One region of the Chloroflexus aurantiacus J-10-fl genome, then DNA from elsewhere that is predicted to be linked to it. Evidence: riboswitches for the same ligand, from Rfam matches in the RefSeq annotation. Region 1 holds a riboswitch; the other holds the start of a gene.
What was found. A riboswitch is a leader RNA that binds a small molecule or an ion and turns the genes downstream of it on or off. The one in region 1 is predicted to bind thiamine pyrophosphate.
Positions count from the first base shown of each region.

Region 1 (4,697 bases):
TTCACGCCATTGGATCGCCTCGCCCTCATGGACGTAACCCAATGTTCACCCGGCATCGTACTGGGCGTTGTTGTGTTGCCCAGGCATTCCCTGGAAACTGGGAGCGCGAGCCTCCGGCTCGCTACGATGCTCATTGTCAGTCAAGATTTGCTACTACCGCACGTCACCCCGGGCTATGGGCTATCTCCTGCCTTGAGGCCCACACCCTCAGTTTTGCGCGGGTCATGGCTACAAACGCCCGTGTCGCTGCGCAGCGGTAGGCATTGTGGCGGAAGAGCAATCCCACCGTGCGCCGTGGCGTTGGATCGACCAGGGGAATGCCAACCAGGTCGGGCTGACCGCTCAAGACCATTGCCGGTAGCACTGTCGCTAGCGTGAGTTGCCGTACAGCCGCCAGAATACTACCGATAGTATTCATCTCGATCTGAACCCGTGGTTGAATGCCGGCAATATGCGTACAACGATCCCAAAGCCGACGGGTGCAGAACGTGGTTGAGAGCAAAATAAGTGGCTGCTGATGAAGTGATTGTACCGGTAATTGGGGCAGATCAGCCCAGGGATGCTGCCTGGACACAACGACAACCAGATCTTCGCTGAATAGTTCCTCGCCAGTAACACCTGCCGTCTCTGGTGGCACAAAGCCGATCCCGATCTGAAGATCGCCGTCGGCGAGTCGTTGCTCAATGTCGCGGGTCGCCAGTTCTTCAATCTGCAAGCTAATCGCCGGGTAAGCATTGGTAAAAGCGGCTACCAGATCGGGCATAAGATAGGCGTTGACCGTTTGCACAACACCGATCCGGAGCATCCCACGTTGCAGGCCATTGAGTTCATCGATGGCAACCTGGGCTTCGCTCAGCTCTTGCAATGCCCGCCGGGCGTGTGCAACCAGAATCTCACCCGCCGCTGTCAGCCTGATGCGCCGACCGATACGGTCGAACAAAACCGTCCCAATCTCTTCTTCAAGCAGTTTGATCTGTTGCGAGAGGGCCGGCTGAGAAATGTAGAGCTTCTCGGCAGCACGGGTAATGTGTCCTTCCTCGGCTACCGCCAGAAAGTAGCGTAATTGCCGAAGTTCCATTGTTTGATAAGTCTAACTTATGCTTGAGATAAGAATAACGTATTTCACTTATTATCATAGCGCGCTTAGACTGAGCTTGCAACCAGAAAAGGGCTACTCTTCCCGGAGGTGGGTTATGAGCGAAGCGATTCCCGGTTACACCTATGGTACAGCGCAGGTGGCACAATCGCCGGTGAGCCTGGAAGAATGGGAACTGCTGAAGCAGACAGTGCTGTGGACAGCCGAAGACGAGCAGTATCTGCGTATGGCCGGCGAGGTGCTCGGCGATCAGGTCGATGCAATCCTTGATCTCTGGTACGGATTCGTCGCGTCGCACGCTCATCTGGTGTACTACTTCACCGGCTCTGACGGCCAGCCAATTGCCGATTACCTGAGTCGAGTACGCCAGCGCTTCGGTCAATGGATACTCGATACCTGTCGGCGACCCTACGACCAGGACTGGCTCAACTACCAGATGGAGATTGCCCTCCGCCATTACCGCACGAAGAAGAATCAGACTGATGGCGTACAATCCGTCCCGATGATTCCGTTGCGCTACATGATAGCCTTCATCTACCCGATCACCGCTACCATCAGAGAGTTTCTTGCCCGCAAAGGGCATTCAGCGGCGGAGGTGGATCGGATGCATCAGGCGTGGTTTAAGTCTATTGTGTTACAGGTGACGTTGTGGAGTTATCCCTATACCAGGGAAGGCGATTTCTGACCGCTCCGCAAAATCGCCTTGACAGCTCTTCGGCCAACACTTTATAATGGCGGGCAACCACCGTCTGGTGGAAACAAGTTGATCACACAGCGTGTATGAGGGAGATCGGGGAGCCGGGCTGAGAGGATGGTCGCTATCCACCATCGACCTCGTGAACCTGCTCTGGGTAATGCCAGCGAAGGGAATACACGGTGGTTTATGCATTAAACGCCACCCCTTCGCGGGTGGCGTTTATCGTTGGAGGTTGGTATGACGCTGAAGGCACGGCTGCGCACGTGGTTCCCCCGCTTGCAGGCTCCGCCCACGTGGGGGATCGATCCGGTTCCGGTTGAACATCGGCGGTTGCGCTGGTTCGACATCTTCGTCTTATGGTCAAGTCTCGGCGTTGGCCTGTTGGTGTTAGAGGCGGGGGCGTTGTTAGTTCCTGGCTTAAGTCTGGCGCAGGCATTGATCGCCATTCTCATCGGTACTGCCATCGGGTCGTTGTTGCTGGCGCTGGTTGGCGTATTGGGGAGCGTGTACGGCGTGCCGACAATGGTGCTCTTGCGTCCCGTGCTCGGTCGCCATGGGTCGTATCTGGCCTCAATCTTCAATATCGTGCAACTGATCGGTTGGACGGCCTTCGAGCTGTGGGTGATCGGGTTAGCTGCCCATCACGTGGGGCAGGCGCTTTTTGGCGTGAGCAACTATTACGCCTGGGTAGCGGTGTTCACGGTCTGGTGTGTCTTGCTGGCGTTGGGTGGGCCACTGGTAGTGGTGCGCGAGTGGCTAGAAAAGTTTGGGGTCTGGATCGTTTTTGGCGTGACCATCTGGATGACGATCTATCTGTTTACCCGCTACGATCTCATCGCGCTCTTGAACCGTCCGGGAACAGGTGATCTGCCGTTCTGGTTGGGAGTCGATCTGGTAGCGGCCATGCCAATCTCCTGGATTCCGCTGGTGGCCGACTACAACCGCTTCGTGCGGCGTTCACGCGGCGGCTTCTGGGGAACGTATGCAGGTTTTGCGCTCACCAATGTCTGGTTTTACGCGCTTGGTGCTCTCTTCCTGCTGACGGCGAATGTGGCTCAACCCACACCGGAAAACCTCATCACAGCAATTATGGCGATGACGGGAGGGGTGGTGGCGCTGGCGGTGATTCTGGTCGATGAAACGGACAATGCTTTCGCCGACATCTACTCAACGGCGGTGTCGGTGCAGAATATCTTTCCGCAGCTCAATCAGCGCCTGGTGATTGTTCTGGTTGGAGTTGTCGGGTTTCTCCTCGCCACATTGCTGACGATGAGTGAGTATTTCACCTTTTTGCTGTTGATCGGGTCGCTCTTCGTGCCGCTTTTTGGGGTTGTGCTGGCCGATTATTTCGTGGTGCGGCGCCTGCTGGGGCTACACAGCGCTACATTGGTCGACCAACCTCCGGGCTGGCAGTGGAGCGGAATGGTTTCGTGGCTGGCCGGTGTGGTGATCTATCAGACCATCACCCAACTGGCTCCCCAGATCGGCGCCAGCATACCGGCGTTCCTCATCACGTTTGTGATGTACACGGCTTTACGGTTGGTACAACGGCAACGTCTGCTCCGTACCGCCAGTTAATGATGAATCACGAGAAAGGAGTGACCGGTGAAGACTCGACTGATTGCTCAGGCAGTGGTGCTCATTGCCCTCGGTGTGGCGCTGGCTCCATTTACCTCGTTTCCCATCGGCATCGCCAGAGTGAATCCGACCCAGCACTTCATCAATGTGATAGCCGCCGTACTGCTAGGGCCGTGGTGGGCGACCGGCATTGCCGGTGTGATCGCCATCCTGCGTATCTCGCTGGGGGTGGGGACGATTCTGGCCTTTCCGGGTGGAATGATTGGTGCGCTGCTTGCCGGTTTGATCTTTCGGGCCACGCGCAACATGTATCTGGCTGCGCTGGGTGAGGTGATCGGTACCGGGATCATTGCCGCGCTGGTGAGTGGTCTGTGGGTGGCACCGGTGTTCATGCAAACCTCAATGGCCCTTCACCTGTTGATTGCCTCGTTCCTCAGCAGCACGGCACTTGGTTCGGCGATTGCCCTGGTGGTGTTGAAGGCTCTTGAGCGTGCCGGTGTTGTGAGATTACCCGGCAAAGAGGGGTTACATACCTTGAGGCAGATCGTCGTTCGTGATCTCAGCTATCGCTATCCACAGGCGACGCAGTGGACATTGCGTCGCCTGAACCTGTCGATTGACGCCGGTGAATACGTGCTGCTCTGCGGTGCCAGCGGCAGCGGCAAATCAACCCTGTGCCGGATACTTACCGGGTTGATTCCGCACGTGTACGAAGGAAGCATTGAGGGGACAGTTCTGGTTGACGGGGTTGACACCCGTGAACAGTCACCCGCCGATGTATGCACCCGGATCGGTCTGGTCTTTCAACATCCGCAGTGGCAACTCTTCAACAGTACAGTTACCCGTGAGATTGCCTTTGGCCTGGAAAGTCTGGGGTATGCACCGGCAGAAATCCGGCAACGTATCGACGAAGTCGCCGGTTGGCTCGGCATCGAGCATTTGCTTGCGCGACATCCGCAACAGCTCTCCACCGGTGAGCAGCTTTTGGTAGCGCTGGCGAGTATTCTGGCCATGGGGTCGCGGATCGTTGTCCTCGATGAACCGTTTGCCAATCTCGATGGCAGGCATGTGACGCAGGTGCAGGCTATCCTGCGCAGGCTTCATCAGCAAGGAGTGACGATCATCGTTGCCGAGCATCGGCTTGGGCTGGTGGCCGCCGATGCGACCCGTATGATCGTGTTGCACAATGGTCAGGTTGTGCTGGATGGGCCGCCGGTTCAGGTTCTGGCCGCCGATATTCAGCAATTTCATCTCGAACCACCATTGCCGGTACAGATTGGCCGTGCTCTCAACCTGAAGCCATTGCCGTTGACGGTAGAGGCTGTG
Region 1 covers NC_010175.1:1,084,270-1,088,966, reverse strand. The annotation lists gene cynR (transcriptional regulator CynR) at 164-1,078, opposite strand; gene CAUR_RS04155 (protoglobin domain-containing protein) at 1,194-1,781, shown strand; TPP riboswitch at 1,869-1,982, shown strand; gene cytX (putative hydroxymethylpyrimidine transporter CytX) at 2,031-3,371, shown strand; gene thiW (energy coupling factor transporter S component ThiW) at 3,399-4,697, shown strand, end outside.

Region 2 (4,697 bases), 610 kb from region 1:
AGCTGGCGGGGGACAGTCAAGCAAACGCTGGAAGCACAGGTCGAGCTGACCCGCATGTGGGCAGAGGCCGTCGCCGCGAACAGCGTTAACATGCCGAATCTGCCTCCTATCCCTGGTGTCCCCACAATCCCCGGTCTCAATCCAGCATCGCCGACCTCGGTTGTGGAATGGAGCCGGCAGGTTCTGGAGTTGACCCGCAATTTCACCGAAAGCCAGACCCGCTTCATTGAGGGCTGGTTCGAGATGCTCAAGAAGTCGGATCCGACCACGATTGCCCGTGGTTGGGATACGACGCAAATGCAGAAGGTGATGCAGAGCTGGCAAGAGGCGATGCAGCGGGTGATTGAGGCTCAGGCCGAACTGGGTAAAGTGTTGATGGGAGTTGTCAACAACACTGTCGAGAAGAAGTAACGTTGTTTTCTCTGCGTGAATTGACGCTCATTGAGGGAAGTGATGCTCTCTGGTTGCATACACTTCCCTCAATTTCTTTTGCTTTCGGTATCAGTTTGCTATTCAGCAACCCCATACCACGCGGCAAAATGGTGTACCGGGCCATGCCCTTGACCTAAACCTGGTGCATGACGGAGAGCGGTGGTAATGTATTCTTTCGCCTGTGCAACTGCATCAGGTACCGACAGACCCTTTGCTAAACCGGCAGCAATCGCCGAGGCGAAAGTACAACCGGTTCCGTGAGTGTGTCGTGTCTCTATCCGTGGCGCCGTAAAGTACTGATACTGCGCCCCGTCGAAGAGCACATCAACACTATCACCTTCGAGATGTCCACCTTTCACCAGTACCCAGCGCGGCCCCATGGCATGGATCATCTGTGCCGCCTGTTCCATCTCAGCAATAGTTGTAATGTTAAGCCCGGTTAGTGCCCGTGCTTCCGGGAGATTCGGGGTCACGATGGTAGCCAGTGGCAACAACAGCGTGATCAAAGCCTGCTGCGCCTCAGGGTGCAACAATGGATGTCCACTCTTGGCTACCATCACCGGATCAACCACCAGGTAAGGCCACTGATAGGCTCGTGCCTTCTCAGCAACCACCGCAATAATGTCGGCATTTGCCAGCATCCCGGTCTTCACCGCATCGACGCCGATGTCGGTAACGACCGAGTCGATCTGTTGACCGACAAACGCTGCCGGCAATTCCACCACCCCTTGCACCCCCACCGTATTCTGAGCCGTCACGGCGGTCAGTACGCTCATACCATACGCACCCAGGGCCGCAAATGCTTTTAAATCGGCCTGAATACCGGCCCCACCACCAGAATCAGAACCGGCAATCGTCAGACAACGCGGTAACGTCATAGCGCCTTCTCCTGAGTAACTGACACCAGCGCACGCAATTGACGAGCAGCGGCAGTGACATCATCTGCTGCGACTACTGCTGACACAACAGCAATTCCATCAGCACCTGCCCGCATCACATCAGCAGCATTTGCCTGATTAATACCGCCAATTGCCACAATTGGGATCGATACGTGTTGCCGGATGGCGCGTAAACCATCCAGGCCTATCGGCGCTGCGGCATCTGGTTTGGTTGTTGTGGCGAAGATCGGCCCAACGCCGAGATAATCTGCCCCATCACGCACCGCCTGAAGTGCTTCACTGAGATTGTGGGCCGACACTCCCAACAGTTTGTTGCCGATCAATCGTCGCGCCAGTGCCACCGGCATATCATCCTGACCGACGTGAACACCATCAGCATCTACCGCCAGTGCCACATCTACCCGATCATTGACGATCAGTGGCACCCCAGCCCGTCGGGTCAGATCACGCAATTCCAGCGCTTCTTCAATCATCTGCCGGGTTGAGGCATGCTTCTCCCGATACTGCACAACTGTGGCGCCACCAACTATCGCCGCTTCAATCACTGCGCGATGTGAACGGCCTCGCGACAGCCCGGCATCAGTGACGACATACAGCCGCCAGTCAACAATATGGGCGATACTCACAGGCAGATCCTTTCCTTATCAGGGAAACTACCCTGCAACAGCAGTTACCCGTGCCCCGGCACGAATCTGATCAGCCGAAAGATGGTAGATAGCATCGTAAAAGGCCACCTTAAAGCTTGCCGGCCCACGTGCTGCCGGCGCGGCCAGTTCGGCGGCCAGACCAAAACAGGCCAGCGCAGCCGCTGCGGCAAAGGGATACTCGCGCTCAACTGCAGCAAATGCAGCGATAACCGTGGTTGCCGAACAGCCAGTGCCGGTGAGCGTCTTCAGCCATTCATGACCATTATCGACCAGAAACACCCGCTTCCCATCGGTCACGACATCTTGCCGACCGGTAACAGCAACCACAGTACGGTACTGTTGGGCCAGCGCCTTCGCGGCTGCGGTCGGATCATCGACCTCAACCACCGTCTCGACCCCTTTGACCACGCCACCCATCCCGGCCAGCGCACCGATCTCGCCGGAATTACCCCGCACCACCGCAATCTGAAGCTCTTCAAGCAACCGCCGATTACTCGCCGTGCGCAGGCTTGTCGCACCAGCACCCACCGGATCGAGCACGATAGGAATCCCCAGCTCGTTTGCCCGCCGACCGGCAATCAACATCGCTTCAATCCAATCAGGCGACAACGTGCCCACATTCAACACCAGCGCACCTGCAGCGGTCACCATCTCGGCCACCTCGGCTCGATCATGCGCCATAACCGGCAACCCACCGATGTGCAGCGTTACATTGGCCGTATCATTCATCACCACAAAATTGGTAATGTGGTGAATGAGGGGGCGCTGCTGGCGCACCCGTTCGCGCAACTCCGCGATCCGCTCGTTCAGAGTCATCATGGCCTCCTTGCGCCAGCAGACGGCGGAACATCATTGGGCAGGTAGCAAAAAACCGCCCTGCCGCGGCAGGACGGTTATTCCGCAATGCAGACGGTGCAATACACCTGCACCCTGCTCCTCCCTCCGCTGGCATAACCCAGATCAGGTTCAAAGGGTCGGTGTCGGTGGCGATACGCCTAGACACCCTCTCAGCCCGGTTCTCCCAGGCTCCCCTGGCTTATTAGTTACGAAGTATCATATCATGGAAGGATGGCTTGTGCAAGGCTTGTTATCACTCTTGAGTCTCTCAAAATAGACACCGTGTAAGATCTACACCAATCAACGTGACAGGCAACCCTGCACCTACACCATGGAATATTCTTGCAGAAGTCTCCTTACAGATACCGTTTGCAACACGCAATCCTGTGTTGTCACAGCGATTATCGCTGATAAGCCTGCTATGACCAACACCCGGCGGTGGCGTAACCGGCAGGGACGCACGGTCTACCGCCCTTCCTCACCTGCGACGACGGCGAGTATTGCCCCCTCAAGTATTCCGTACCTCAGCAGGGCGGATGCAGCCCATCGGCAGCGGGCACTTTACGGCACAAACGTTTGTCCCCTGCTCCACGTGAAGTTATCTCAAAAAAATACAATACATGGCGTGTGACTCAAGACATACTCCCTCGCCGCCCCCTCGTATAGCAATGTGAACAGGTACACGCACCACCCGTAGGGGCGGGTTCAGAACCCGCCCCTACGGAACCCACCTACCCTATCATGCAGGTGATCCCTACGGATCATTGCGGATGAGATGGATAGTCACGGTTCACCGCATATCCGGTGATAGGTAATGATGCGCCAATGTGATATTACACCCGCTCGACAAGTTGCATATTTTGCACGATATGCTGCATGGCTATGTAGGCAAAGGTACACGCCGGGCCTAACGTGGAACCGGGGCCTGGATAAGTGCCTCCGAACACTGAGGCCGAGGTGTTGCCTGTGGCGTACAGACCGGGAATAGGCTCGCCATTTTCGTGCAGCACCTGTCCCCACTCATCTGTCAACAGACCACCCAGTGTCCCCAGTTCGCCGGGATAGATAGCCGTCGCATAGAAAGGTGGACGTTCTAGCGGGCCGAGATTGGGGTTGGGCTTTACGCGCGGATCGCTGTAGAAACGGTCGTAAGCACTCTCACCACGGTGGAAATCTTCATCCTTACCCTGCTGTGCCATTCGATTAAACCGCACTACTGTGCGTTCTAACCCATCGGGATCGATACCAATACGCATCGCCAGCTCTCGCAATGTTTGCGCGCGCACCAGGAATTGGGAGCTGGTGGCCGATTGCGGCGTAATGCCCGGCGGCAATAACCCAAACGGATAGTAGCGGCGATGACGGCTTTCCATGATCAGCCAGGCCGGAATGGCCGGCGTCTGCCTGTGCCGCTCATATTGCCAACGCCAGCAATCGACATATGAAGCCGACTCGTTCATGAAACGCTCGCCCTTGCTATCAACAATGATGGAGAACGGCAACGAGCGCTCGCCGACCAGAAACGACACCTGACCTTGCGGGAGTATCACCACAGGCCCACCCCAGGCCTTATCCATTAAGGCTACCGCCGCACCGAGAGCCTGGGCGGCACGAATGGCATCGCCTGTATTGCCCGATGCACCTACAGCCCAGTCGGTACTCGTGGGCTTGGGAAGATAGCGTTCACGCATCTCGCCGTGATGCTCAAAACCACCCGCTGCCAGCAACACCCCTCTACGAGCTGCCACACGCAGAGTGCGCCCTTCACGGCGCACAACAGCGCCGGCAACCCGTCCATGATCAACGACCAATTCTTCGAGAGAGCTTTCGAGCCAGATCGGGATATTCCGTTGCAGACATAACCAGAGCAGTTGGCCTACGA
Region 2 covers NC_010175.1:471,399-476,095, forward strand. The annotation lists gene CAUR_RS01900 (hypothetical protein) at 1-411, shown strand, start outside; gene thiD (bifunctional hydroxymethylpyrimidine kinase/phosphomethylpyrimidine kinase) at 510-1,310, opposite strand; gene thiE (thiamine phosphate synthase) at 1,307-1,957, opposite strand; gene thiM (hydroxyethylthiazole kinase) at 1,985-2,794, opposite strand; TPP riboswitch at 2,899-3,021, opposite strand; gene CAUR_RS01920 (FAD-binding protein) at 3,649-4,697, opposite strand, start outside.
Region 2: another riboswitch for thiamine pyrophosphate. It lies ahead of thiM (hydroxyethylthiazole kinase); the one in region 1 lies ahead of cytX (putative hydroxymethylpyrimidine transporter CytX).